4 regions of the Anaerotruncus sp. AF02-27 genome follow, and region 2 is predicted to be linked to each of the others. Evidence: predicted binding sites of a transcription regulator. Region 2 holds the regulator's gene; each other region holds the start of a gene.
What was found. The regulator LexA, encoded in region 2, represses DNA repair genes until DNA is damaged. The targets are predictions, from matches to a motif close to CNAACANNTGTTNG.
Positions count from the first base shown of each region.

Region 1: a site for LexA is predicted at 1,955-1,968, ahead of DWV16_RS02290 (four-carbon acid sugar kinase family protein). Genes of this name have one in related genera too.
Region 3: a site for LexA is predicted at 5,656-5,669, ahead of DWV16_RS03120 (putative DNA modification/repair radical SAM protein). Genes of this name have one in related genera too.
Region 4: a site for LexA is predicted at 5,272-5,285, ahead of DWV16_RS19785 (cytochrome c biogenesis protein CcdA). Genes of this name have one in related genera too.

Region 1 is NZ_QSBX01000002.1:46,813-54,080, forward strand. Features, by position in the region: gene pyrE (orotate phosphoribosyltransferase) at 1-42, shown strand, start outside; gene DWV16_RS02280 (RadC family protein) at 81-767, shown strand; gene DWV16_RS02285 (DeoR/GlpR family DNA-binding transcription regulator) at 989-1,774, shown strand; gene DWV16_RS02290 (four-carbon acid sugar kinase family protein) at 2,001-3,236, shown strand; gene DWV16_RS02295 (class II aldolase/adducin family protein) at 3,250-3,852, shown strand; gene DWV16_RS02300 (TRAP transporter substrate-binding protein) at 3,928-5,019, shown strand; gene DWV16_RS02305 (TRAP transporter small permease) at 5,167-5,703, shown strand; gene DWV16_RS02310 (TRAP transporter large permease) at 5,742-7,055, shown strand; gene DWV16_RS02315 (oxaloacetate decarboxylase) at 7,071-7,268, shown strand, end outside.
Region 2 is NZ_QSBX01000003.1:91,873-99,140, forward strand. Features, by position in the region: tRNA gene DWV16_RS04160 (tRNA-Ala) at 1-35, shown strand, start outside; rRNA gene DWV16_RS04165 (23S ribosomal RNA) at 177-3,007, shown strand; tRNA gene DWV16_RS04170 (tRNA-Lys) at 3,221-3,296, shown strand; tRNA gene DWV16_RS04175 (tRNA-Glu) at 3,538-3,612, shown strand; rRNA gene rrf (5S ribosomal RNA) at 3,629-3,745, shown strand; tRNA gene DWV16_RS04185 (tRNA-Asn) at 3,783-3,858, shown strand; rRNA gene rrf (5S ribosomal RNA) at 3,862-3,978, shown strand; gene lexA (transcriptional repressor LexA) at 4,015-4,596, opposite strand; gene DWV16_RS04200 (hypothetical protein) at 4,865-5,623, opposite strand; gene DWV16_RS04205 (heparan-alpha-glucosaminide N-acetyltransferase domain-containing protein) at 5,674-6,435, opposite strand; gene DWV16_RS04210 (DUF4358 domain-containing protein) at 6,728-7,237, opposite strand.
Region 3 is NZ_QSBX01000002.1:213,100-220,367, reverse strand. Features, by position in the region: gene DWV16_RS03150 (YbaK/EbsC family protein) at 1-87, shown strand, start outside; gene DWV16_RS03145 (aldo/keto reductase) at 108-926, shown strand; gene DWV16_RS03140 (metallophosphoesterase) at 947-1,792, opposite strand; gene DWV16_RS03135 (PqqD family protein) at 1,805-2,140, opposite strand; gene DWV16_RS03130 (OPT family oligopeptide transporter) at 2,198-4,084, opposite strand; gene DWV16_RS03125 (Sapep family Mn(2+)-dependent dipeptidase) at 4,218-5,486, opposite strand; gene DWV16_RS03120 (putative DNA modification/repair radical SAM protein) at 5,686-6,996, shown strand; gene DWV16_RS03115 (TIGR03915 family putative DNA repair protein) at 6,975-7,268, shown strand, end outside.
Region 4 is NZ_QSBX01000001.1:233,082-240,349, reverse strand. Features, by position in the region: gene DWV16_RS01235 (L-lactate dehydrogenase) at 1-249, shown strand, start outside; gene DWV16_RS01230 (YitT family protein) at 266-1,129, shown strand; gene DWV16_RS01225 (PaaI family thioesterase) at 1,204-1,602, shown strand; gene DWV16_RS01220 (carbon-nitrogen hydrolase family protein) at 1,762-2,463, shown strand; gene DWV16_RS01215 (nitrilase-related carbon-nitrogen hydrolase) at 2,469-3,524, shown strand; gene DWV16_RS01210 (nucleoside deaminase) at 3,745-4,197, opposite strand; gene DWV16_RS01205 (CPBP family intramembrane glutamic endopeptidase) at 4,206-5,228, opposite strand; gene DWV16_RS19785 (cytochrome c biogenesis protein CcdA) at 5,489-6,835, shown strand; gene DWV16_RS01195 (hypothetical protein) at 6,845-7,024, shown strand; gene DWV16_RS01190 (sensor histidine kinase) at 7,132-7,268, opposite strand, start outside.

The DNA of each region.
Region 1 (7,268 bases), on a different contig from region 2:
GCTGTGAAACCCGGCAGCAGGAAAGCCCCGGGGGCGAAATAAACAGCCTGACAAAATGAACGGACAACGGTGGTGAGCGGATGCCTGGCTTGCATGACGGACACAGACAACGGCTAAAAGACCGGTTCCTGCGGGACAGTTTGGATAATTTTGAGCCGCATAACGTGCTGGAGCTTCTGCTTTTTTATGCGATCCCGCAGCGGGATACAAATGAACTGGCACACCGGTTGATCCGTGAATTCGGTTCGCTTTCCGGTGTGTTCAATGCGGACTTTGGCGATCTTTGCAAAGTGAAGGGGATCAGCGCCAACACCGCGACGCTTCTCAAGTTGATTCCGGATCTTTCCAGAAGATATCTTGACGATTTCGATCAGAAAGGTCTTGTGCTCACCAGTATAGAAGCGATCGGGACGTTTTTACAGCCAAAATTTGTCGGCCGCACGAAGGAGCAGATTTTTTTGCTTTGCCTCGATAGCAAGGGAAGCGTGGTTTATGCCGACTTTGTGATTGAGGGCAGCATCAATTCCGCGCCGATGTATACCCGCAACATTCTGGAGATTGCGATGCGTACCCAGGCGGTTTCGGTGATTCTGGCGCACAACCATCCAAATGGGATTGCTGTTCCGTCAAATGCGGATATGGCCTCGACCAAGGCGGTATATGATGCGCTGGCAGTGGCAAAAATCCGGTTGCTCGACCACTTTATTTTTGCAGGTTCGGATTATGTTTCCCTGCGAGATTCCGGATATTTTTCCTTTGAAGGATGAAGGTCCTCCGCGTTTGACACGCGGAGGATTTTTTCCATCTCTTTTTCCAACCGATTTCACATTTGCGGATGTGGACATAATGGGGTATAATAGTTGCGAAGCTTGGCGGTGAGAAATGAGCATTTAAAACAAAAGAAGTTATTCAAAAAAGATGTTGTTTCTGTATTCATTTTCCGTTATAATATCAATCAAACAATAAATAGTGGGATGAAGGCGCAAAAATGAACAACAAGAATATCCGGATGCAAAAGATCATCGAGCTGCTCGACGAGAATAAAACAATGTCGGTGAAAGAACTGGCCGAGACCTTTGAGGTTTCGGAGATGACGATTCGGCGCGATCTGGAACAGCTTCGAAAAAACAATGCGGTTGAGCGCAGCTATGGCCGCGCGACGCTGCAAAACTATAAGAAGGTTCAGATTGAAAGCGGCGGATTTTACGACATCGCTTATGAACAGATCCGCAACTTGAAGGAGAAGGAAAGTATCGCGCGGTATGCCGCATCGCTTGTCGATCCGCACGATATTCTGATTGTGGACAGCGGCACAACAAACACACAGCTCGCAAAGCATCTGGTCGACAAGGAAAAGATCACGGTTCTTTGCTATAATTTTAATATTCTTAATGAGCTGCGCCGCGCCAGCGATATAAATTTGATCTTTGCGGGAGGGTATTACCATCCGGAGGACCAGATGTTTACCTCCAAGGAAAATGTCGAGTTCATCCGTAGTATCCGCGCAAATAAGATGTTTTTGTCCGCATCCGGATTTCATGAAACGCTGGGGGTCACCTGTATCCATTCACACGAGGTGGACAACAAGCGCGCCGCAATTGCATCTTCGGCGGTGTGCATCCTGCTGATGGATTCGAGTAAGTTCGGCAAGGTGCAGGCGTCGTTCATTGCATCGCTTGATGAAATCGATGCAATTGTCACCGATGCAGGCATTCCACAGGAATGGCGGCGAATGCTGGAAGAAAAAGGAATTGAATTGCATATCGCACGGTAATTTGTCTTTATATAAATGTTTGATCGAACTATAAACGTGTTGAAAATATAGGGAAGCAATAAAATTAAAGATTGATAATTGTGAAAACGGCCAATTCGGCCGTTTTTTTATTGACCAAAAGCAGTGTTAATGTTATTATTAAATCAAACAATGAACAGTGATTATAAAAATATGTTTATTCGAACATTTTTTCATATTTTTCAGGACACTTGGGGGAAAGACGAATATGGTTTACCTGACAATGATAACCGACGATCTGAGCGGTGCTGCTGACTCCGGCAGTTACTATACGGAACGCGGTCAGGAGCTCACGATCTTCACAAACGCAGAGGAAGAGATTGCGCGGAGGGGTGGGGAAATCGTCGCGGTCAACCTTTCTTCGCGAAACACAGACGGCGCGGTCGCCAAAGAACGGCACTATTCTGTCTGTGAGAAAATCCAGAGGCTTGGTCCACAGATGTTCATGAAAAAGATTGGAACCGGATTCCGCGGGAACGATGCCTACGAGCTGGAAGGGCTTTTGGAGGCGATGCCCGATTACCGCTGCTTCATTGTGGACAATGCCCCGGATCTCGGTACATTCACGCTGTACGGCAACCAGTACTGCGAAGGCGAGATCCTGCACAAATCCCTCTACGCAAAAGATCCTGTGATGCCGCCCACCAAATCCTATATTCCCGAAATCCTCGAAGAGCACACGCGCTTTTCGGTCGGGCTGGTGGATATCGACGCGCTCAAGGGAGGCATGCTCGCGCAAAAGACCGCGGAACAGGTTGCGGCGGATCATCGCATCATTGTTTTTGACGCGGTCACCCGGGAGGATACTTTAAATATCCTGCAAACGCTGGTGCCGCTTTATCCGCAGGTGTTCTGGACCGGCTCACTGGGGCTGGCGGATGGGCTTGCAACCTATCTGTACGGCGCTCCCCAGCCGCATGTTTTTCAAAAACGGCGGGTAAAAAGCCTCTGCTTTTGTGCCTCGGCATACGATATGGCCCAAAAACAGGTGACCAAATCCCACGAGAATGGGCTGCTTATTTCCGAACTGAACATAGATGCCCTGCTCGACGGGGACGAAACGGCTAAGGACCGGGCAGTTGCCGATTGTCTTGCAAAAAACCGGCAGGGCAGCGTCATCTTCATACCGCGTGTGGAACAGTATTCCTACAAACCCGGCGTCAGCAAAAAGATTATGGAATACATGGGCGAATGCGCGGAAAGGATCTGTGCGAACGCTGTGTTTGACCGCGTCGCGGTCATCGGCGGCGAAACCGCGCAGTCGATCTTTGCGCGTCTCAAGGTCGGCCGGATGCGGCTGACTGGAAAGCTGGAACCGGGCGTTGCCGAGGGGGAAATCCTTGATGGGACACTCGCAGGGAAAGAATTTGCAATAAAGGGCGGCAGCGTCGGAAGTATCGATTCACTTGAAAAGATGCTTTGCAATTGGGAGCCGCAGGAATAGGAGAGGTTTGCTTATGTGGGAGTTTGAATTGGACTATCCCAGACAATTGAAAGAAGTGTGCGAATATTCCAGGCTGGTTTATGAGCGCGGACTTGTTTCTGCCGAAGGCGGCAATATCAGCGCCCGGTGCGGCGAAAACTTTTTGATCACCGGCACCAATGTCGCGCTTCGGTCGGCCGATCGGGAAGGGGTGGTGTTTTGTGGGCCGGACGGCAGCCCACTCGCGGGTCGGGAAGGGCTGCGGCCCTCAAAAGAGACCCCGTTTCACAAAAGTGTCTACCGTTATCGACCGGAGGTCAACTTTATTATCCATGCCCATCCAAGCAGCAGTGTCGCATTTACCCTGCTCAATAAGGAACTGCCGATGCTCACCGATTCGTCACAGATGAAGCTTGTGCGGGTTCCGACCATTCCGGAAGCCTGGCCAGGGACCCCGGAGCTGGCTGCAAACGTCGAAAAAGCGGTTCGCGAAAATCCGGACACCTTTGCCTTTTTGATGAAATCGCATGGCGTACTGGTTCTGGGCAGGGAAGCGGAAGAATGTTTTTGTCTGCTGGAGCTCTTGGAGGACACGTCAAAAATCGCGCTTTGGGTGGAGGCTGCCCGCCGTAATTAAAGTCTGTAAAAGTCTGTATATGTGGCGGCGGAAAATCCCGCCGTCTGACATAAAAAAGAAAAGGAGAAAAATTTGATGAACAGTAAGAAAATACTCGCGGTGTTACTTTCAATGACCATGCTGGTTGGTTCTCTGGCTGCCTGTGGAGGTTCGGAAAGCGCATCCTCCGCAGCTCCCGCCCCAGCCGCTTCGGCTGGGGACGCCGCGCCGGCACAGTCCGACCCTGCACCGGCTGATGCGGTGACCTTCACCGTTACCGCTGACGTCACAGGTGCGCGCGCGCCGTATGTCGACCGTTTTGCAGAACTGATTGCAGAAAAAACCGAAGGCCGTTATAAGGCCGACGTGATTGCGGCTGCTTCGCTGGGCAATGCGTCCGATATGGCGCAAATGCTCCAGATGGGAACGCTCGACGTGCTGATGAGCGACGATATGTCGATGGACGGCGTACTCGACGGCGCGCTCGGCTTTGCCTGGCTGCCTGGCCTGGTGAAGGACTATGAAGAGGCTGATAAATATTATAACAACGGCTGGATTGCGGACAAACTGGCTGAGATTATGGAACAGAATAACCTGATCCGTATCTCCTCCTACTGCAATGGATTCCGCCAGGTTGGAAACATCAAACGCCCGATTACTGAGATGAACGACCTCAAAGGCTTGAAAATCCGCACACCATCGGTTGAATCGATCGTCTCGTTCTACGAGAAATGCGGCGCTCTGCCGGTTATGATCGCGGGTTCCGAGGTGCTTTCCGCATTGCAGACCGGCACTGTCGACGGTCTGGATAACGCGGTGTTTAACTACGTCAACCAGGGTATCACCGACGTAATCACCCAGATCTGCACCATCAATTACTGCTATTCCGGCGGCTGTTTCATCGCGGGACCGGACTTCTGGAACAAACTGAGCGACGAGGACAAGGAAATCTTCAGGGAGTGCGCCCAGATCGCATCGGATGAATTCACAGAGTACTTCCGTGCTGAAACCGAAAACATCCAGAACAAGGGTGTTGAGGGCGGCCAGTGGGAAATTACCGAGCCTTCCGCCGAGATGCAAGCCGAGCTCGAGAAGATCTACCAGGAAATCTGGGACGAATCTTACGATAAATACGGCGCGGACATCATGGACCCCATTATCAGCGGCGAATATAAGACGCTTTCTTAAGCCTGCTGAAGCTGTTTTATCCGGTTGGGAATAAAAGTGATGCGAATGAAAAAGACCGGGGGCGGACGGATCGTCCGTCCTTGGTCTCCTTCTTTCCGCACGCCGGCCGGACACGGAAGGCAGACTGATTTGGAGGGGATAACGATTATGAAATCAAACCAGAAATTTTTTGCGGCGCTCACAGGGACAAACGACCTGATGAAACGGGCTGAAACGTTTCTGATGGCCTCCTGTACCTTGACGCTCGTGGCGGTCATCTTTATCGAGGTGGTGTGCCGATATGTGCTCTTTATATCAACCGCCTGGGCGGAGGAGCTTTCCCGTTACCTGTTTATCTGGCTGACCTATATCGGATCGGCATATGCGATTGATGAAGGCGGACATATCGAGATCGATGTCTGCAAGCAGGTGCTCGAAAAGCTTCAGAATAAAAAATTCCGGGAAAAAGCGCTGTCCGCGCTTGAGGTTGCAGCCCTGCTGACGACCTGCGCCTTTTTGATCGTCTTTGGAAAGATCTTTTGGGCATATATGATGAAAATCTGGACGACCACACAGACCTCCCCGACCATGCGCATCCCGATGGGCTACGTCTATCTGCCGGTATTCATCGGAACTGTTATGGGGATTTACCACTGCCTGTATCATCTCTACCGCCATGCACGCAAAATCCCCGCGGCCCGCTGAACCGCGACGCCCGTATCCGATAGAAATGGAGTGATTATATGTCAGCGTTGACAGCGCTTGTGCTGTTCATTGTTTCGTTTATGGTCGTCGCAATGCTGTTTAAAATGCCGGTTTCCTACGCGCTGGGTTTTTCGTCCCTGCTTGTACTGGCGTTTAGCGGCAAAAATACCGTGACCATTGCGCAGTATGCATTCTCGGGGCTCGACAGTTTCGCCCTGCTTGCGATTCCGTTTTACATTTTCGCGGGTGTTCTGATGGAATACAGCGGCATCTCCAAAATGCTGATCGACTGGATCAAATCTTTTGTAGGACGCATCCGCGGCGCGACGGGCATCATTACGATTGTGGCCTGCATGGCATTCGGCGTGCTCACCGGCTCGGCGATGGCAACCATCAGCGCGATCGGCAAGATCATGGTGCCTGAGCTCGAAAAGGATCACTATCCAGCCGCATATACCTCGGCGCTCCTGGCGGCGACCTGCTTCCTCGGCATCCTGATTCCGCCGAGTGTCCCGGGGATCATGTACGCGCTGGTTTCCGGCACGAAGATTTCCGAGGTCTGGATGGCGACCATCGGACCCGCGTTTATCTTTGCGATCGGCTATATCATCATCAACTATTTCCGTGTCGGTAAGTTTGAAGTTAAACAGGCGTCCGAAAAGACCGCAATGGGACAGAAACTCATCGATATCGGCAAAAACACCGTTTACGCCTTTCCGGCCCTGCTCATGCCGATCATCATTTACGGCTGCATCTACGGCGGCATCTGCACAGTCACCGAAGCTGGTGCGCTCAGCGCGGTTTACGGCATCGTCTATTTTGTGATGATCAAGCGGATGAAGAAAAATCAGATCCCGATTTCGCTCTGGAAATGCTGTGCGGTGGCGGGGGTGTCCACCGCCACAATCGGGCTGCTGAACGCCTTCTCAACTGTCGCAGGAAAAGCGATGACCTTGACCGGCATCTCAAACTTCCTTTCCGATGCGATTACCAGCAATATCACCTCCAAGCTCTGGTTTCTCATCATGATCAATATCCTGTTCCTCTTTATGGGAACCTTTATGGATATCAATGCCACCATCCTGATCATGACCCCTCTGCTTCTCCCGGTTGCGCAGACCTATGGCATCACACCGGTGCATTTCGGCACCATCCTGATTGTCAACATGTGCGTCGGGTTCCTGACACCTCCCTTTGCGGTTGGGATCTTTGTTTCCTCAAAAATTGCAAATGCGAGTTTTGGCGGCACAGTGCGGGAAGCCTTGCCTTTTATGGCCGTCGGTCTGGTCGCAATCATTGTGACCACAGCTTGTCCGGGCTTTGTCGACTTCTTCGTTCACCTGTTCACCTGATGGGGGGATGATTCTGTGGATATAAAAAAGAACGCGCGGCTGCGCGAACTTCTTAAAAAGCCCGGAATCCTTGTGATTCCGGGGTGCCACGATGCGCTCGGCGCGAGGTTGATCCAGCAGACGGGTTTTTCGGCCTGCTACATGGGTGGGAACGGTTCGATGGCCAGCCTGCTCGGAATGCCGGATATTGGGCTGGCGACAGCCAGTGAGATG
Region 2 (7,268 bases):
GGGGGTCAGGAGTTCGATCCTCCTCATCTCCACCACCGCACCTTGAAAATTGAACAATGAAAACAAATATCTGCAGAAGTTTTATGAAAAGATTTTTTACTTTAGGGTAAAGAAACTACAATAAAGCCGAGCGATTATAGAAATCGCAAAAACAGCGAGAACCAAGATTCAAGCATGGTCAAGCTACAAAGGGCACAGAGTGAATGCCTTGGCACCAGGAGCCGAAGAAAGACGTGATAAGCTGCGAAAAGCCACGGGGAGCCGCAAATAGGCTTTGATCCGTGGATGTCTGAATGGAGCAATCCGGCGGATGTAACGATCCGTCATGGTATGGTGAATCCATAGCCATATCAGGGGAACCGCCTGAACTGAAACATCTAAGTAGGGCGAGGAAGAGAAATCAACCGAGATACCGCAAGTAGTGGCGAGCGAACGCGGCAGAGGCCAAACCGGGGGCAGCAATGTCTCCGGGGTTGTGGACTGCATTTAGCATTGCTGAGCGTTAGGAGAACTGCATGGGAAGGCAGACCGGAGAAGGTGAGAGTCCTGTATCCGAAAACGCGAGGCAGCGAGCAGTATCCAGAGTACCGCAGGACACGTGAAACCCTGTGGGAAGCCGGGGGGACCACCCTCCAAGCCTAAATACTCCCTGGTGACCGATAGTGTATAGTACTGTGAAGGAAAGGTGAAAAGCACCCCGGGAGGGGAGTGAAATAGTACCTGAAACTTTGCGCCTACAAGCACATAGAGCGCGTCAACGCGTGATATGGTACCTTTTGTAGAATGGTCCGGCGAGCGTATGCATGTAGCAAGGTTAAGTCCTTAAGGGATGGAGCCGAAGGGAAACCGAGTCTGAATAGGGCGAAGAGTTTCATGCATAGGGCCCGAAACCGGGTGACCTATCCATGTCCAGGTTGAAGTGGGAGTAAAATCCCATGGAGGACCGAACCGACCTCCGTTGAAAAGGCGGCGGATGAGGTGTGGATAGCGGAGAAATTCCAATCGAACCCGGAGATAGCTGGTTCTCCCCGAAATAGCTTTAGGGCTAGCGTCACGTTAGATTACCGGAGGTAAAGCACTGAATAGGCTAGGGGCCGAGAGGTTACTGAACCTTATCAAACTCAGAATGCCGGAGAATTGATGCGTGGCAGTCAGACTACGTGAGATAAGTCTCGTGGTCGAAAGGGAAAAAGCCCAGACCCACAGCTAAGGTCCCGAATACACGTTAAGTGGAGAAGGATGTGGAGTTGCACAGACAACCAGGATGTTGGCTTAGAAGCAGCCACTCATTTAAAGAGTGCGTAATAGCTCACTGGTCGAGTGACTCTGCGCCGAAAATGTAACGGGGCTAAACGTGTAACCGAAGCTTGGGATGATGTAAATCATGGTAGGGGAGCGTCGTATAAGGGGTGAAGTCGTAGCGAAAGCGGCGGTGGACTTTATACGAGTGAGAATGCCGGAATGAGTAGCGAGAATTATGTGAGAATCATAATGGCCGAAAGTCTAAGGTTTTTGGAGGAAGGTTCGTCCGCTCCAAGTAAGCCGGGAGCTAAGGTGAGGCCGAAAGGCGTAGCCGATGCACATACGGTAGAAATTCCGTAGCTGTCGAAAGATTTAAGCAAGGGGACACTGTCAAAGGGCATAACCCAGGCGTTGGTAGACCTGGGCGAAAGGGACCGAAATTTAGTAGGGAAGTATGCTTAGCGGCAGGCGAGAAAAGCCTTGTGTATATCTGAGATACCCGTACCGCAAACCGACACAGGTAGACAGGAAGAGAATTCTAAGGCCAACGGGAGAAGGGTTGTTAAGGAACTCGGCAAGTTGACCCCGTAACTTAGGGAGAAGGGGTGCTCCTGAAAGGGAGCCGCAGAGAATAGGTCCAGGCGACTGTTTAGCAAAAACACAGCTCTATGCTAAATCGAAAGATGACGTATATGGGGTGACACCTGCCCGGTGCCGGAAGGTTAAGAGGAGGAGTGAGAGCTCTGAATTGAAGCCCCGGTAAACGGCGGCCGTAACTATAACGGTCCTAAGGTAGCGAAATTCCTTGTCAGGTAAGTTCTGACCCGCACGAATGGTGTAACGATCTGGACACTGTCTCAACAGCCCGCCCGGCGAAATTGTAGTACCGGTGAAGATGCCGGTTACCCGCGACAAGACGGAAAGACCCCATGGAGCTTTACTGTAGCTTAATATTGGATTTCGGTATTTCATGTACAGGATAGGTGGGAGACTGAGAAACCTGGACGCCAGTTCAGGTGGAGTCACCGTTGGGATACCACTCTTGAGGTACTGAAATTCTAACCTGCGGCCGTGAATCCGGTCGGGGGACATTGTTAGGTGGGCAGTTTGACTGGGGCGGTCGCCTCCTAAAGAGTAACGGAGGCGCTCAAAGGTTGGCTCAGCATGGACGGAAACCATGCTTTTGAGTGTAAACGCGTAAGCCAGCCTAACTGCGAGAGAGACATCTCGAGCAGTAACGAAAGTTGGAGTTAGTGATCCGGTGGTATGTGAGTGGAAATGCCATCGCTCAACGGATAAAAGCTACCCTGGGGATAACAGGCTGATCTCCCCCAAGAGTCCACATCGTCGGGGAGGTTTGGCACCTCGATGTCGGCTCATCGCATCCTGGGGCTGTATTCGGTCCCAAGGGTTTGGCTGTTCGCCAATTAAAGCGGTACGCGAGCTGGGTTCAGAACGTCGTGAGACAGTTCGGTCCCTATCTGTCGTGGGCGCAGGATATTTGAAAGGAGCTGTCCCTAGTACGAGAGGACCGGGATGGACGCACCTCTGGTGCACCAGTTGTCGTGCCAACGGCACAGCTGGGCAGCTAAGTGCGGATCGGATAAACGCTGAAGGCATCTAAGCGTGAAGCCGGCCTTAAGATAAGATATCCCACTGGATAACCAGGTAAGACCCCTTGAAGACTACAAGGTTGATAGGTCACATGTGGAAGCGTGGCGACACGTGCAGCAAGGTGATACTAATCGGTCGAGGGCTTGACCAAGCGGATTTTGGTCTCGCAGGGTATGAAGTTTTCATTGTTCGATTTTGAGGGTGCGGGGCGCACGAAGGATGTGCGCAGCACACCGAATTCCAAATCCATGGCCAAAGGCCATGGGTCGTCGCAGACGACACAAGCCAGGATCCAAAGGGTGGAACCCTTTGAGCGGCCGTCGGCGAAGCCGCTCCGGACAGAGTCCGGGAAGGCCGCCAATATGCGCCATTAGCTCAGTTGGTAGAGCAGCTGACTCTTAATCAGCGGGTCCCGGGTTCGAGTCCCTGATGGCGCACCAGAAAGTGAGAGGTGTGACCGGAGGGCAGAAAGCCCGGAAGGGGAAAGCACCGCATAGATAGAGGAAGCTTTTAGAAGGCATTCTGTGCCGCAGGCACACCTTATCCCGAATCCGCGGCTGAAGGCGGCGGGTCGTCGCAGACGACACCCAACGGGGGATCCAAAGGGGGGTATGTAACCCCTTTTGAACAGCCGTCGCCCGAAGGGCGCTCCGGTCCAGCAGGGCTGGGAAGGCTGTCCATGGCCCGTTGGTCAAGCGGTTAAGACACCGGCCTCTCACGCCGGTAACGCGGGTTCGATTCCCGCACGGGTCACCATTTTAATTGCATATTGGCTGGTGTTTATGACGCTGAGGTCCCACCTGTTCCCATTCCGAACACAGTAGTTAAGCTCAGCGGTGCCGAAGATACTTGGGTGGTGACGCCCTGGAAAAATAGGTCGATGCCAGCTCTGACCACAGCAGGGGCGACTCTGCTGTGGTTTATATTCCTCCTTAGCTCAGTCGGTAGAGCATGCGGCTGTTAACCGCAGGGTCGTCTGTTCGAGCCAGACAGGGGGAGCCAATTACTGGTGTTTATGACGCTGAGGTCCCACCTGTTCCCATTCCGAACACAGTAGTTAAGCTCAGCGGTGCCGAAGATACTTGGATGGTGACGTCCCGGGAAAATAGGTCGATGCCAGTATAAAAAGATCCCATCCGTAAGGATGGGATCTTTTTTTCAGTACTCCCGCTGCAGAGCCACTACGCGCCCCAGAATCGCAACATGGTCGGTCAGGATCGGCTGCATGGTGTCATTTTCCGGCTGCAGGCGATAACCGCCATTCTCCTTGTAAAACCGTTTGACGGTCGCTTCATCATCGATCAGCGCAATCACAATTTCTCCGTTATGTGCGGTGGTACACCGGCGGGCAATCACAAGATCGCCGTCCAGGATGCCCGCGTTGATCATGCTTTCCCCGCGCACCCGAAGCGCAAAGAGCTCTTTCGCATCGCCCGGCAGCGAAACAGGGATATAATCTTCAATTGCTTCGACGGCAAGAATCGGCTGCCCGGCGGTGACCACCCCAACGACCGGGACGCGCGCCACCTGGGCATTCGACAACCGGATTGACCGGTTGAGGTTGTGGTCACGCAGAATATAGCCCTTTTCCTCCAGGCTGTTCAGGTAGCGGTGGACGGTGGAAGTGGATTTAATCCCGAGGCGCGTGCAAATTTCCCGCACGCTTGGGACTACGCCGCAGTCGATCGACTGGCGTATCAGATCAAATATAGAGGCTTCTTTTTCGGTCAGTTCCCGCATGGGACGCCCTCCTTTATGTGGTGCTCCAAATGTCTCTGAGAATAGTATATCATTTTTCGAAGAGAATGACAAACAAACGTTCGCAAAAGCGTCGGAAGGAAAAGACAAATTTCTCCACTATCAATAGTTTATTCAGAGAAAATAGCACAATTTTTTAAAATTAGGACACAAGTCATTCACAACTTTTGGAAAAGAAGGGGTATAATAAAACTGTACTCAAGATAAGCCGCAAACATTTTGAGTATCTCTACCCTCCTCAAAACACACCTCAAACAGATTGGACCGGATGTGCCGCATCCGGTCCTTTTCCTTTTTCCAAATTTTCTTTCAGCAGCTCCAGTCCCGCCTTATCCAAATCTGGAGGCGGCGTAATTTTCAGCTCTGCATTGACATCGCTGTAGACGATCCGATAATAATGCTGGTAATGGGTTTCACCATTCTGGTCAAGCTCCGAAATTGTAATCCCGATCGATTCGAAGTCTCCGTCCAAGCTAATCTTTGCGGTTAGCGTATACCGCCGGTTAGAACCAGGCGCCTGTGTGGTCAGATAGCCAAAGAAGGAAAAGTCCTGATAAAACACCTCGTCACGCACGATGGGATAATCCTCCAGGATGAAAGTAGGAATACCCATGAAATCCTGACGCAGATGCTCGGTGAACCGGTTGTGCAGATCGATGAACCAATCGCCGTTGTAGGAATAATAATAGTTGTTGCCATCATAATAATCCGCTTGCGGATAGTGCCAGAATACAAACGGCTGCCGGGACCGATAGGTCAATTCCAACTTGCCGTTATCGTTATTATGAAAGGAGATTTCCTCCTGGGTGTAACTTACAAAGTCATAAAGGGAATCAAACCCAATTTCGGTGCGAATGATCTGTCCGCTTGCCAAGCGGCTTGAAAAATCTTCATAGAGCGCGAGACAGGACATTCCGGGCATCAAAACCGGTTCCGCGGCGGCAATCCGACCGCTGGCACTTGTGGAAAGCAAGAGGATGGATAAGCAGATCAGAAGGACTTTACGCACAGCCGGTCATCATCCTTTCAAAAACTGGATTTTACCGCGGAACCGCATGGCTAGGCCGCTGGGAACAGACGGAAATAAATCCATAAAAACGCATACACAATCGGCTGATGCAGCATATAGACCCAGATCGTGTGCCGTCCAACCCATGCCAACCAGGAAAATCGGGTCCGATAGCAAAATTCTGGAATCTGACCGTTTTTGGCGTAGACACCAAGGTAAGTAGCGCCAAAGAAAAGGAATAGATTTGGGATAAGCGGGAAATAGTCGGAGGAGAAAAATCCGTTCGACGGGAATCCCAGCGGAAAGAGAAAGCCAGTTTGATAGAGCATGTCCGGAAGCGGGGTCCAGAACGGCGGATACCCGAGCATCCCACGCGGAACATAAAGAGTCAGGATGAAGATGGCCACAAACAGCGGCGCGCCGAGGACGGTGGGGATTTTATCGAGCTGCTTTTCAAAGAGCGCGAACAGGATCATCGCGCTTCCGAGAAAATGCAGGATACCGAACATCACCCGCTGATCCGGCATCACAAAAAGAGTCGCGGCGGTCAGCAGGAGCCCAAGTCCCAGCACCTGCACACCACGGCGCAGGTTGTTGCGGGAAAAACGGGCGGACATCCCGGAGATAATAATGAACCCACAAGAGATAAAAGTTTGCAGCCACTGCATTGGCCTGGAGAAGAAGAACGGGAAATCCGCCCCAAAGATTACGGCCGCATCATAGGCGCCGTGATAATAGACCATCAGCAGGATCAGCAGGCCGCGCAGCTCGTCGAGCGCGCCGACACGGCGGCTCGGGCGTTTTTCATACATTGGCGTTTGACTCCTTTATCTTGCCTGGATATGGATCTGCCTGTCCGGAAACTTACGGGATTATGGCAGGAAAGAGGCGGCAGCGCCAAAGGCGCGGATCGTCCTGCGTAGAAGCTGGGAGAATAGGCCATCGGGCAGGGAGTCGGCTTTGCCGACGCATCTGCCTGGCCATAAACCCGGTATAATAGCCGCTCTGCGGCTATTATACCACAGGATGCCGTCCGGCAAAAGTAATTTTATGGAATTTTACATTGGTAAAAAAAGGACGGCCAACGGCCGTCCTTTTTTCCATTCAACTTTTGGGGATATATTTGTCAATGATCCCGCGTGCTTTTTCGGTGTCCTCGAGCATAAGCATGATCACATAATCCCCTTGTTCAAAGATCTGCGCGTCCTGCGCGATCTGATAGGAATTATAGATGTCGTAATTTTCAAACTCCTTGACACGGCTGAGCTTCACCTTTTCGAGCGCTTCGCGCACAGTGAGCACCTCGTCCTCGACAGGTTTCAGGATGAACACATCGGCCACGCCGAACCGGCCGCTTGAATACTTGACCACGTAATCCTCCAGCATGTCCGGATCAATCAGAAACTTGTCCTGCAGCACCCTGTCGTCAGCATCGGATATTCCGGCCATCGTGATCTCCGCGTAGATTTCACGGATCGCCTGTTCCGGGTCGGCGACCTCCACGACCGAAATGGAGGAGATGGGCAGCTCGGTCACGTCCGCTGCCGGTTTTCCGCAGCCGGACAGAGCGGATAGGAGCGTCAGCGCGCACAGCAGCGCCAAAAGCTTCTTCATGGCAGCACCTCTTTCCCTTGCAACATTAGGT
Region 3 (7,268 bases), on a different contig from region 2:
TCCGCAATTGAGCTTTCCTGCGAGGAGCTGTTCGAGTATTCCAAGGCGCTCAAGTGGATTGACGTCTGCAAAGATTGGCAGGAATAAAGCGGGGGAGATGAAGCAGAATGCAGGAAGTTTCACTGAATAATGGCGTGAAAATCCCACAGTTCGGTCTGGGCGTTTTTAAGACGCCGGAAGGCGAACAAACGGTCAGCGCGGTGAAATGGGCTTTGGAAGCCGGTTATCGCCATATTGACACCGCAAAGGTCTATGGAAATGAGAAAGGTGTCGGCCTGGGAATCCAGGAGAGCAAAGTCCCCCGGGAAGAGATCTTCCTCACGACTAAGCTTTGGAACGATGATATCCGCGCGGGGCGCACCCGGGAAGCGTTTGCAGAAAGCCTCGCGGCGTTACAGACCGACTATGTGGATCTGTATCTGATCCACTGGCCTGCGGACGGTTATGAAAGGGCCTGGGCGGTTATGGAGGAGCTTTATCAGGAAGGCAAGATCAAAGCTATCGGCGTGAGCAATTTCCAGAAACGGCATTTGGAATGCCTGGAGAAAACCGCGAAGATCGCGCCCGCCGTCAACCAGATTGAGGCGCATCCGTATTTCAGCAACCAGGAGCTGATCGATTACTGCAAAGCCAGAAGGATCGTGGTGGAGGCTTACCGCCCGCTCGGCGGAACCGGGGGAAATCTGCTGGAGGATGAAACGCTGCGTGCGCTCGCCCAAAAGTATGAAAGGACGCCGGCGCAGATCGCTTTGCGCTGGGCGATTCAGCGCGATACCGTCGTGCTGGCCAAATCGACCCACCAGGAGCGGATCGTCTCAAACATGAAGATTTTCGATTTCGTGCTTTCGGATACCGATATGGAGACCATTGACGGTCTCAACCGCAACACCCGCCTGGGTTCGGACCCGGACAATTTCAATTTCTGAAAAATAAAAAGAACAGCCGCTCAGCGGCTGTTCTTTTTATTTTTGTCCGTTTTTTCCAGCGTCACAATTACCAGCTCCGGCCGGTTGAAAATTCGCAGCGGAAAAAGGCTGTTGCCCAGACCACGGCTCACCACAATCTGGGAGCCGGCTTTTTGGTGCAGGCCGCTGGTGAGCGGCGGGAAAAAACCCTGGGGCGGGGCGAGAATCCCGCCGATTCCCGGCAGGCGGATCTGCCCGCCGTGCGCATGCCCGGAGAAGATAAGATCCACCTTTTCGGCCGCATAGAGACTGAAAAGGTCAGGACGGTGGGCAAGTAGGACCCGAAAGCCGTCATATCGGCAACATAGATTGGAAAGGATCGGCGGAACGGCATCGCGGATGGCTTTGCGCAACGCGGTACGGTCCATCAGGCCGATGAGCGAAATGGCGCCGTCCGCATGGGAAAAGCTTGTCCCGCAGTCGTCAAGATTTTGGATGCCGAGCTCCTCCATCCTGCGCTTCAGCAATTCGTAGAGCGCGGGCCTGCGCTGTTCGTGGTTCCCACAGACATATACAACCGGCGCGATTTTGCGGGCGCCGGCCAGAAATTCAAAGGCAGGGGACATCCTGCGGGCAGCGGTGCGGCGCTTGTCGATGAGGTCGCCGGTGACGACGATGAGGCCGGGATCGGCCTCGCTAAGCTTTTGGAGCAGGCGTTTTTGTCCTTTACCAAAGCGTTTGTTGTGCAGGTCGGAAATCTGCGCGATCCGGAACTGATCAAATCCGTCTGGAACTTTAGGACTCTGGACCGGAATTTTGGTGATGGCGATGGCGTTGTCCTGCCACCAGAGGAAGGCCCCGGCGGCCAGAAGGATCATCCATTGCATAAAGGTTTCTCCTTATTTCCAGGTGATGAAGCGATTCTGCCTGAGGGTGATAAAAAAGGTGGAAAGACGTTCAAAAAGCGGCTCGGCGGCTTTCCCAAACTGTTTTTGTACGAGCAGCCCGATTTCATAGACCGTGCGCTGCCCGTCGATCTGCAGCCAGATAAAGGAGCCGAATTTGTCGAGACTGATCAGGCTTTGCGTGGGCTTATGAAACAGAAGTTGCGCAAGCCTGTCAAAAAAACCGGTGTGAGGGACGGTGACCGTGACCAGTCCATTCTCCTGCTGCTGAAAGGAAAAGGCGCGGATCGGGATAAAATCCAGAAGGTTCTGCTGTGCTTTTTTTGCCATAAAGGCCTCCGGTCTGAATTGGGCGCAGAACCGGCCGGTCCTGCGCCCGCATATTCTTTACTTTACAATTTTATCCTTTTTCCAGGCCGTACTCCGCAGAAGCGCCAGAATCAGCAGCGCAAAGAAACAAAGGCTTCCAATACTGCCCAGGGTGAACCGGTCGGAGATATCGAGGAAAGCGGCAAATGTGGATGCGGCCCCGTCCACTGTCATCGGGATGATGGCGCAGATTGCAAGCAACACCCCCAAAAGTCCTTCCCCGGCGATCATACCGGATGTATAGAGGATGCCGTTGTCAATCGCCGTCTTGCGGGTTTCCTCCTGCCGCAGCCGGCGGCGCTCCAGCCACAGGCGAACAAGGCCGCCGATCATGATCGGCATGGACAGGTAAATCGGCAGATAAAGACCGACCGCAAACGGCAGAACAGGAATTCCCAGCAAGGCTACTACAATGGTGATCCCAATTCCGGCGAAGATGAGCGACCATGGAAGGTTTCCATTCATGACACCTTCGACCAGCATTTTCATAAGCATCGCCTGCGGAGCTGGCAGGTCAACCTTGCCGAAACCGCCCCAGGCGGCATTGAGCAAGTATAACACGCTGCCAATGGTGAGCGCGGACACCAGCACCCCGATGAGCTCGCCTATCTGCTGCTTGCGCGGGGTTGCGCCGAGGATATAACCGGTTTTGAGGTCCTGCGAAGTATCGCCGGCGATTGCCACAATGATGCAGATGACCGAGGAGATTTCGATCGCTCCAACCATTCCGCTCGGCCCGGTATCCCCAAAGACTTTGAGCAGCAGCGCTGAGAACAGAAGCGTCACCAAGCCGATCCCGGAAATCGGGTTATTGGACGAACCGATCAAGCCGACCAGCCGGGAGGAAACCGCCGCAGAGAAAAATCCGAAAACAACGATAATCAGCGAACCGACCAATGTGACCGGAACCGCGGGTGAAATCCATACAACCATAATGGTGACGATGATCCCCACAACACAGTAGCGCATCGGCAGGTCGTCGTCGGTACGCAGGCCGCTTTGCTGCTCGCCATAACCGAAATAACCTTTGATCGCGCGGGCAAAGGTGCGCAGCAGCAGGGGTGCGAGTTTGAGCAATGTGATGATTCCGGCGGTAGCGATGGCAGCCGCGCCAATATAACGAATATAATTTTCCCATATATTGGTGGCGGACATGTCCGCAATCGACATGCTGGCCGGGAAAATGACCGTATCCCCGCCGAACAGCGAGATGAGCGGCATAATGATGAGCCAGCTGAGTATGCCGCCCGAAAATATGTAGGAGGAAACCTTCGGGCCGCAGATATAACCAACGCCAAGCAGCGCGGGCATCACGTCGACGCCGACGGCAGCGCCTTTATATCGGACGGTGCTTTCAAAATAGACGCGGCTCGGGAAGATATTGAGTCCATCGGCAAACAGCTTGTAAAGCGCGCCGATCCCCATGCCGGCAAAAACAGTGGAGGCTTTCGATCCGCCTTCCTCGCCAGCGAGCAGCACTTCGGAGCAGGCGGTGCCTTCCGGGTAAGGGAGCACGCCATGGTCGCGTACGATGAGCGCGCGACGCAGCGGGATCATGAACAGCACGCCCAGCACACCGCCGGAAAGCGCGATCAGAAAAATACCGATCTGGGATGGCCCCACATCATAGCCCCATTCGTTCATCCACATGAACAGGGCGGGGAGGGTGAAGATCGCGCCCGCCGCGACTGATTCGCCAGCCGAGCCGATCGTCTGAACCATGTTATTCTCAAGGATCGAGTCCTTTTTCATGATGCCCCGCAGTACGCCCATCGAGATGACCGCTGCGGGGATCGAAGCGGCGACGGTGATGCCGACACGCAGGCCGAGATAGGCATTCGCGGCGCCGAACACGACAGCGAGCAGGCAGCCAAGCAGCACCGATGTGAAGGTAAACTCGGGCATGACCTTCTCGGCCGGGACAAAAGGTTTGAATTCGTTTTCATTTTTCAGGAAAATCAGTTTTCCCTGGTTTTCATTCTTCAACGGGTACACATCCTCATAATTACGATATCGCGCCGGAAAACGGCGCAGGGCGCTATTGCGCCAGAGCGATCACGGCATTCGCCATGATCGTAAGATTTTTCTGCATCGAAGAGAGTTTCCATCGCTCGTTGGTCTGGTGGTAGGTGATCTCGTCGCCGGGCAGAAGAGCGCCGAACGAAACCGCATTCGGGAAGGCACGCGCATAGGTTCCGCCGCCGGTCATCGCGGGCGGATCGTCATAACCGGTGCAGGCGTGATAGACCTCCTGCAATTTTTGCACGAGGTCGGAATCCCGCTTTACATAAAGCGGTGGGGTGCAGCTCGTTTCCTCTACAGAGAATCCGAGCGGCGCAACCGCTCTGGCGATCGCTTCCAGTACCCGTTCGGTTCCCACCGTGACCGGTACGCGGATGTCGCAGGAAAGCTCGGCGGAGGTTTCGTCAACCTTTGCAATCGATGGGTTGATGGTGAGCCTGCCGGAAGCTTCGTCCTCAAAATCGATGCCGAGCGAACCGGCGTCCGCCATTGCACAAAGATCGATAAACGGATGTTTGACCCCGTTTTCAGAAAGATTTCTACAAAGCTTTAAGAGCGCGTTGTCACCTTTATGGGGTTCCATCGCATGGGCGGCCCTGCCTTCCGCGGTGTAGAGGACGCCGTCCGTGCGCGCCGAAGCGAACGCGGGCACGACGTTGATCGCCTTTCCACAGGACAAAGTAAGCGGCGTGATCCCCGCGCCGAGTGTGCGGAAGATCCGCACGCGCAGAATTCCTTTCTCCGCGTAAGTGGTCGGATAGGCTGCGTCGGGCGTAAAGGCGCAAGCCGGGATTTCTTCGGTCTGCTTATAGCGCTCCATACAGCGCCATGCGCCGCCTTCTTCGTCGCCGCCAAGGATGAGTCGGACACGTTTTGTGAGCTTTATGCCGCTGTCCGCGACCGCTTTCATTGCGTAGAGCGCGAGCAGAGCCGGGCCTTTGTCGTCGCTCACGCCGCGGCCGTAGATGCAGCCGTCAATGAGCGTGGCGCCGAATGGTTCGGCTGCCCAGCCGTCATCGACCGAGACGGTGTCGAGATGCGCGAGAATGCCGGCCATTTCGTCCCCTTCACCCATCTCAATCCAGCAGCAGTAGCCATCAACATTTTTGGTCCTGAAACCAAAACGGGTTCCGATTGCCATCATATAATCGATGGCGCGGGAAACCCCTTCGCCGAGCGGCGCAAAAGGGGAAACCGGGCCGCAGTCGCCGTTGACGCTCCTGATCCGCAGAAGGCCCGCCAGATCCTGCAGAAAAGCCTGTTCGTCAAGTGTGAATTGCTTCATGATTTTGCTCCCTTTTTCGATGTTCGCTTTGTTTAGAGACAATAAAGTTCCATGATCATTATATTGCCTCCAAAAACGTTTGTAAACCCTAAAGACGCGAAAAAACTTCCCAGCGGCCATTTCCGTGAAGATCGTTGACAGGACAGCGGGTTCGTGATAAACTGTAAAAAGAACAAATGTTCTTTTGGAGGCGGATACCATGGAGCTTATGGATAAACTGGAAATTCTGTCGGATGCGGCAAAGTATGATGTCGCATGCACCTCGAGCGGCGTTGACCGGCCTGCGCAGAAGGGCGGCATCGGCTCCTGTGTCAAGGCCGGCATCTGCCACAGCTTTGCTGCGGACGGCCGCTGCATCTCGCTGCTCAAGGTTCTGATGACCAACAGTTGCATTTATGACTGCAGATATTGCGTCAACCGCCGCTCGAACGATACACGCCGGGCGGTTTTCTCACCGCGCGAGCTTGCGGAGCTTACCATCCAGTTTTACCGCCGCAACTATATCGAAGGCCTGTTCCTATCCTCCGGCGTTCTGAAAAGCCCGGATTACACCTGTGAACAGATGATCATTGCGCTGGAGCTTCTGCGCAATGAATACCGCTTTGGCGGTTATATCCACGTCAAGGCGATTCCCGGCGCGGATGACGCGCTCATCACCCGCCTGGGGATGCTGGCCGACCGCATGAGCATCAATATCGAGCTGCCGAGCCAGAAGAGTCTTGCGCTTCTCGCGCCGGACAAGTCGAAAAACTCGATCTTGGGCCCGATGGGTTTTATCCGCGACGGCATCAAACAGAACAGTACTGACCTCGTCCGTTACCGCCACGCGCCGAAGTTCGCGCCTGCCGGTCAGAGCACCCAGATGATTATCGGAGCGACTCCGGATACCGACTACCAGATTTTGAACCTTACCCAGGGGCTTTACAAGAAATACAGCCTCAAGCGGGTGTTCTTTTCGGCCTATATGCCAGTGCAGGCGGACAGCCTTCTGCCCGCGATCGATACAAAACCGCCGCTTCTGCGGGAACATCGGCTCTATCAGGCCGACTGGCTGCTGCGCTTCTATGGGTTCGACGCGTCTGAACTGCTCGATGAGCAGCATCAGAGCTTTAATCCCCTGGTAGACCCGAAATGCAACTGGGCGATCAACCATATGGAACAGTTCCCGGTGGAGGTGAATACCGCGCCGTACGAAATGCTGCTGCGGGTCCCGGGCATCGGCGTGAAGAGCGCCCAACGGATTCTCGCGGCGCGCCGGAACAGCGCGCTCGATTTCGACGGGCTCAAAAAAATCGGCGTGGTATTAAAACGCGCGCAGTATTTCCTGCTCTGCCGCGGGAAGATGGCTGAGGGGCTCAAGGTCACGCCTGACGGGGTTTTGCGGGCGCTCATCTCCGAACGTGACTTCGAGCGTGCCCGTTTGCCGGAGGAAGCCCCGCAGCAGCTTTCGCTTTTTGACCGCAGCCCGACGAAGGAGGATTTTGCCCAATGCCTGACCGGACAGATTTAGCTTACAGCTTTGACGGAACCTTTGCCGGGGTTCTGTGCTGTATCTTCGACAGCTACACCCGCCATGAAATCCCGGCGGCAATCCTGCTGGACGGCGAGCCTTCCCTCTACCCGGTGCATTCGGTCATGACCGACCAGGCGCATGCCGCGCGGGTCTGGAAATCGCTTCTCAAGATCGGCGGGGAGGTGCCGTGGTGGACGTCCGACGCTTGGCTTTCCGGCGCGGACGGACGGGAAGAGGCGATCTGCGCTTTCGTACGCCGCGCCTATCAG
Region 4 (7,268 bases), on a different contig from region 2:
GGGGTGGGGATCACAGCAGCTGAGATTATCAAGACCATTTACCATGACGAACGCAAGATCCTGCCGGTTTCGGTGCTGCTCGAAGGGCAATATGGCCAGAAGGACGTCTATGCGGGCGTTCCCGCGATCATTGGACGAGATGGGGTCAGCGGGATCGTTGAAATCAGGATGAGCGACGCCGAACGGGCCGATTTTGCGGCTTCCTGCCAGGCCCTGCGCAATGCTTATGAGGCGGCAATGGCGTTTTAAAAACGGAGGATCAGCAATGAAGCTTTCCGGGATCGACTGGAAGATGGAGATCAAGCGGTATCTTTTCATGGTGGTGGGGTGCTTTTCCTATGCGCTGGCGCTCGACCTGTTCCTTGTGCCAAATGGGATTGTGGCGGGCGGCGTGACCGGCGCGGCGACGCTGGTGAATATCCTGACCGGTTTGGGCGTTGGTCTGGTGAGTATCCTGCTCAATCTGCCGATTTTGCTTTTGGGGCTGCGTTCGCAGGGGCTCGCGTTTATCCTGCGGTGCTTTCTGACCACGGCGGTGCTCGGCTTTTTTATTGATTTCCTGGCCTTCCTGCCGCCGCCCACCGATAACCCACTGATGGCGGCGCTTTACGGCGGCGTGGCGCAGGGAATCGGGATCGGGCTTTTCTGCCGCTACTATGTCTCCAGCGGCGGCACCGAGCTGCTCGCACGGGTGATGATGCCGCTCTTCCCAGGCGTTTCACTTGCCAATATCCTGGCGGTGCTCGACGGGCTGGTGGTGGTCTGCGGCAGTTTTGTGCTCGGGGACGCGGAAAACGTCCTGCGCGCGCTGATTGTCATCTTCGCTTCGGCCAAGGTCAGCGACCTGATTATCGCGGGCCTCGACTATGCGAAACTTTGTTACATCATCACCGACCACCCGGATGAGATTGCAAAGACGCTGCTCGAGAATTCGCCGCGCGGCGTGACCAAAATCGGCGGCGAGGGGATGTACACCAAGACCGAAAAAAATATCCTGATGACCGTGATCAAAAAACAGCAGATCACCCAACTGCGCAAAATCGTGCTTCAGATCGACCCTTCGGCCTTTATCATCGTGAGCGAGGCGACCGAGGTACTCGGCGAGGGATTTCAGAAGATTGCGCCGTGAGCAGATAAAAACAGGCAACCGCGCACCGGACAGCCAGCCGGCGCGCGTGTATTGCGGAAGGAAGGGGAATCCCGATGGACTGGACAGCGCCGGAGGTTTTCAATACCGGCTTCAACCGGCTGCTCGGCATCGAGCTCGTGGAATGCAGAAAGGGTGCGGCCACAGTGCGTATGCGGGTGACGGACGCCTGTAAGAACCCGGCGGGGATTGTGCATGGCGGGGCGCTGTTCTCGCTGGCGGATACAGCGGGAGCAAATGCCGCGGTCTGCTGCGGCACCCAGGTGGTCACCGTGGAAAGTGCGATTAAATATCTGCGCCCGGCCGGGGATACCCAATATCTCACGGCAAAAGCCAGGGAAGTGAAGCGCGGCAGGCAGATCAGCTTCTATGAGGTGTGCATTGACGCTGACGATGGCCGTGAAATCGCGCGGGTCAGCCTGACCTATTGCCTGTCGGGCCCCCATGCCCAATAAGTTCCAATCCCAACGCCCCGGTTGTGGGGCGTTTTTACTTGTCGGGAAGCGCTGCTTGTGGTATCATATTTTTATGATTCTTCGTGCGCGGTCGCGCATGAACTGATATAGAGGGCCGGATGACCGGCTCACGGGGAGGTGCTCGGATTGGAGCATTTTATGACTGAAATCGTCACGCCGTTTCACGCGCCCTCCGGCGACGCGAAGCTGGTTCTGTTTGCCGATGAGGAAATTCATGACGGCGGCGGAGCGGAACAGGAGGTCGGCAAATATCTCAGCCGCTGCGCCGCCTATGCCGCCGCCTGCAAGGTGCATCTGGTGAGCGGCCTGTTTGTGCACCGGGACAATCTTTGTCTCTGTCTCATCGACCCGAAAGGAAGGCCTCTCTGCCGTCAGCCCGCACTGCATCTTTCGCTGCCGCAGGAAGGCCGTTATGCCACCGGCAGCGAGGTGGCGGTAACCCATACCGAACTTGGGAATTTCTATCTCTGTGTTGACGCGGACATCTATCATCCGCAGACGGTGCGCGCCGCCGCGCTCAAAGGCGCGGATGTGGTCCTGTCGATCCAGCACCTCGACCCGGCGGAGGATACTCCCGAACGCCAGATGCGTTCGATCTGGAACGCCGCGCAGAGCAACAATCTCTATGTGGTGAACCTTTCCGCAAAGGGCGGCTCGGTGGCCTGTCCGGCGCCGATTACCCGCGCGCGGGACGGTTACCTCGTACGCCGCACCGGGGCGTTCCCGATGCGCTTCGGGCTGAATCTCACGCGGCTGGACGATGTGCGCAGCGGTTTTCAGATCATGGAGAACATCAACACCCGGTTGGTTCAGAACTATGCCGCGGAGTTGGGGAGGTGAGCGGGATGAATAAGACCTGGCTTGATATCCTGTCGTTTCTCATGTCCTTTCAGGTCACGCCGAAAAAGATCGACCGGATTCTGGAGGCGAAGGGCCGCCGGGAACAGCAGAATACCGCGTTTGTCGCACCGGAAGCGGTTCGGGTTTCGGCGGTGCAGCTTTCGGTGCGCAAATACCAGAACCTCAAAGACTATGCCGGGCAGATGTATGATCTTGCAAAAGAAGCCGCTGAAAACGGGGCACAGCTGGTTGTCTTTCCGGAATATGTGGGGCTGCTGGTGGGCACGATGCTGCCCAATTATGAAAAGATCATCGAATGGGTGCTGGATGGGGAAAACAAGGTGGGCCTTTCGGGCGTGAAGCTCGCACCGGAAAAGGTGCGGCTGCTCGCCGAAACCTTTCACCACTTCCTTTATGAAACCTATATGTATACCTTCAGCGCGATCGCGCGGCTGCTGCGGATCTATCTTGTAGCGGGCACATGCCTGTTTTATGAGGACGGCCAGCTGCGCAACCGCTGCGTGGTGTTCGGTCCGGACGGAGAACCGGCCGGCGCGCAGGAGAAGGTGAGCGCGGTGGGATTTGATAAGGCGCTTGGCGTCACACCGTGCGACGTGATCGAGACGATCCCCACACCGATGGGTGATATCAGCGTTGTAATCGGCTCGGACAACTATTATTTTGAATGTGTGAAAATTGCCCGGGCGCGCGGGGCGAAGATCATTGCGGCGCCTGACTCCCGCGAAGGGGTCACGCGGGATCTGCTGCGCTGCCGCGCGGACGAACAGAACCTTTATACGGTTTATTCCTGCCTGACCGGCACGCGGGAACATACCACCGCGCTGGCCGGAATCTTTGCGCCGGTGGGGATTACACCCGGCCGGGATGGATTTGTCGCCTGTGCCGCGGATACCGAGCCGCAGACGGTGACGGCGCGAGTAAATCTCGAGAAGCTCGAGCACGTTTTTACCGAAAGCGGGCCGAATCCGGAATTTTTGCGGGGGGATTATCTGCACAGCTACCGCTACTGTGGGACGCCGCCGCTGGGAGAAACAGAATAAGAAAAAGGCGGACGGACGCAAATGCATCCGTCCGCTTTTTTACGCAAAAAAAAACGAACCAAACGGTCCGCTTAAAAGTGAAATGACTGGAGATAAAATAAGGAGGGGGATTAACTTAGAAACGCAAAGTTTCTGAAAACAATTATAACATGGGTGGCTTTTTAAATGGTGAACAATCTATGAACAGGCACAATATATTGTATCCGAAAGACAAGATAAGTCAGTTTTTGCGCAATTTTTGGAAAAATGCGGTAAGCGCCGCCGCGCATTCCTCACGCCGTACGCCGCCTGTCACCTCCGGCTTGTGGTTGAATGGCAGAGCGGCAAAATCGCTCACCGAACCGAAGCAACCGGCTTTGGGATCGGAAGCGCCGAATATGAGCCGCCGGATGCGCGCGTTTATGATCGCGCCCGCGCACATCGGGCAGGGCTCGAGCGTCACATAGAGATCGCATTTATGCAGCCGCCAGCCGCCAAGCGCCCGGCAGGCCATGTCGATTGCTTCCAGTTCGGCGTGTGCAAGAGCATTTTTTCCAGTTTCCCGGCGGTTCATGCCTGTGCCGACCACTTCGCCGTCCCAGACGGCGACCGCGCCTACAGGCACCTCCCCGATATTGGCCGCCTCCTGCGCCAATTCAAGCGCAAGGCCCATATAATACGTGTCGTCGTGCATAATCCACCTCAAAGCCTCGAAAAGTTTAAAAAAATCACCCATGCGAAGAGCAGCAGCATCATGACAACCGGGAAGTGGGTGAAGAATTTCCCGAGCAACTGCAGATCGCGCAGCGGACAGCGGCTTTTTGGCACAGAAAGGTCTGCCCGCCGGATGCCGACCAGATACACCAGCCCAAACGCGGCAAACACCACATAAAAGAAAAACAGGGCGATCTGCAAAATGCCGGCAATGGGCGCATACAGATTCTGCGTGGCAAGGGTTATCAGGATTGCCAGCAAGTTGTTGACAAAATGGATCGCGATGCCCGTCCAGATCGAATTGGTTTTGACCACGAAATAGCCGAGCGCCAGCCCAAGCAGAAAAGCATTCGGAATCTGCACCATGTTGCGGTGCAAAAGTGAGAAGAGCAATGCTGAAACAACGATTGCAAAACGGTCTCCGTACCGCCGTAAAGAACCCAGCACAATGCCGCGCTGGGTGAATTCCTCGATCAGCGCGGGTACAGCAGTGGTGTTGACAATCATCAGCAGACCGGCAAGCGGGTCCTGCGGGAAAGAAAAAGCGATATCCATTGGGAAAAGACCGAAGATCGAGAAAAAAAGCGAGAGGACCATCGAGGAAATCACGCCGATTACAGAAAGCCCGAGCGATATCCCGGTGACGGCGGCGAGCACGGGTGGATATGGCGGGTCGCGGGGGATTTCCCAAGTGTGGTAACGCACCAGTTTTGCATAGAGCAAAAATGGAAACAAAAATGCCACAAGATAAAGCAGGGTGGTGAACAGCTCATTGATGAGATCAAGCGACACCGGCAGATTCCGGCCCCACAGCACATCGAGGATAAGCCAGGAGGCGAAAGTTTGCAGGATATAAAGCAGCAGGACGCTGAGAATCACAGTCAGCGCGAGCAGACCGCATTGCATTTTGAAAGCGGAAATGCACGCGGCTTTTTGGGCGGCGGCGCGCTGCTGCGCTTCGTCCGGGCAGCTGTTGGGATTCCCATAATTTTGCGGAACGTTTTGGTACATGGCAGTTTCCTTCTCCCAATTTATCGTAAGCCGCGGAAACGGCGGAAAATGTGTTCTTATATTTGCAGCATATCACGACCGCAGCCGAATCGCTTTGCGCTTATTATGCGTTTATTATATCACAAATTCGGTTTTCCTGCTTGCGTAGGCGCACAATTTACAAATTGGAAACAACATCGCAATGAATTAATCTTGACTTTATTGGTATAGTTTGCTAACTTTTAACTAGAACAGCATATAAATTTGAAGGAGGCAAAGAAATGGCCAACCTTGTATCCACCCAGAACATCAGCTTTCTGCTCGTATTCGCGGAAGGCCTCCTGTCTTTTTTCTCCCCGTGCGTGATTCCGCTGATACCAGTTTATGTAAGCTATCTGGCGGGCAGCGCGGAAAAAGGCCCGGATGGGCAGCCAGTCTATGCCCGCGGCCGCACACTTTGGCATACTGTCTGTTTTGTGCTCGGAATTTCGTTTGCCTTCTTTCTGCTGGGAATGTCGTTTTCGGCGCTTGGGCAGTTTTTGGGCGGGCATAAAACCCTCCTCACCCGCATCGGAGGCGTCATTATCCTGCTGCTGGGCCTGGTGCAGATCGGCTTCTTTGAACTGAAATTTTTGCAGCGGGAACGGCGGTTCCATCTGAATCTTGCAGGCAAAAAGGTCAGTCCGGTTATGGCCTTTGTCATGGGATTCACCTTCAGTTTCGCCTGGACGCCCTGTGTGGGTCCGGCGCTTTCATCCGTGCTAATCCTCGCGTCAGGTGCAAAATCCGCGCTGGTGGGCAATCTGCTCGTGCTGGTCTACGCGGCCGGGTTTGTCATCCCATTTTTACTTTTGGGACTGTTCACCGCGCAGGCGCTCACCTTCCTGGAACGCAACCGCAAACTGATGAAATATACCATCAAGGCGGGAGGCGTGATCCTGATCCTCATTGGGATCATGACCTTTACCGGTTGGATGAATGGTATCAGCAGCTACCTCAATTCCTTTGGCGGCGCCAATGTCCCGCAGGCGTCCTCCTCGCAGGCGGTGGAACCGCCGCAGCCTGCGCCGTCCGAATCCGCTGCGTCCAGTGAATCCGCCGAACCGGTGCCGGCGTCCTCCGGCGCCTCGGGCGTGGCTCCGGCTTCCGAACCGGAGCCGGAAGCCTTCCCGGCGTTCGATTTCACGCTGACCGACCAGTATGGCAATACCCACACCCTTTCGGATTACAAGGGGAAAGTGGTGTTTTTGAACTTCTGGGCAACCTGGTGCCCTCCTTGCCGGCAGGAGATGCCTCATATTGAGGAGCTTTACAATGAATTGGGCATGAACCAGGAGGATGTGGTATTTTTGGGCGTTGCCAACCCCAAGACCGACAGCTTCCCGCACAATCAGGATGTGACGGTCGAAGAAGTCAAACAGTTCCTCACCGACAACGGCTATACATTTCCGACCGTGATGGATGAAACCGGAAAGGTATTCGGGGATTATATGATCAATGCGTTCCCAACCACCTTCATGATCGACCGGGACGGCAACATCTATGGATATGTCCCCGGCGCGCTCAGCAAGGAGATCATGCAGAATATCATTGACCAGACGTTGGAGGCTGTGCCCGCGCAGGGATAAAACGGCAGCGTGGAACGGTTTTTGCCGTTCCACGCTGATTTTCCGGATAAAAAGGAACCACCGTTTCGCTATCCGGACGAAACGGTGGTTTGGAACTTTGACAGCACCCATGTGACAATCGAAAGGGAAACGATCTATGGGTTGATGAACAAAGCGATTGCCTATTTCAGTAAAGAAACCCTTGGTTGATTTCCTTGACTGTAGTATACCCAATCTGAGTGGCTTTATGTCAAAAATTGTTCCGAATTGCATAAATTTTGTTCCCAATTGCATCAGCCTGTCCGAAGCAGGAAAAATTAACCGGTGGCCGCGCAGAAATGCAGCTTCACGGTAAAAATCCCGGCCGGATCGATTTCGATTTGCATAAAGCCGCCGGTGCTTTCAATGAGCTGCCGGGTGGAGGAAAGCCCCACCCCGTGCTGGGAAGGGTCCT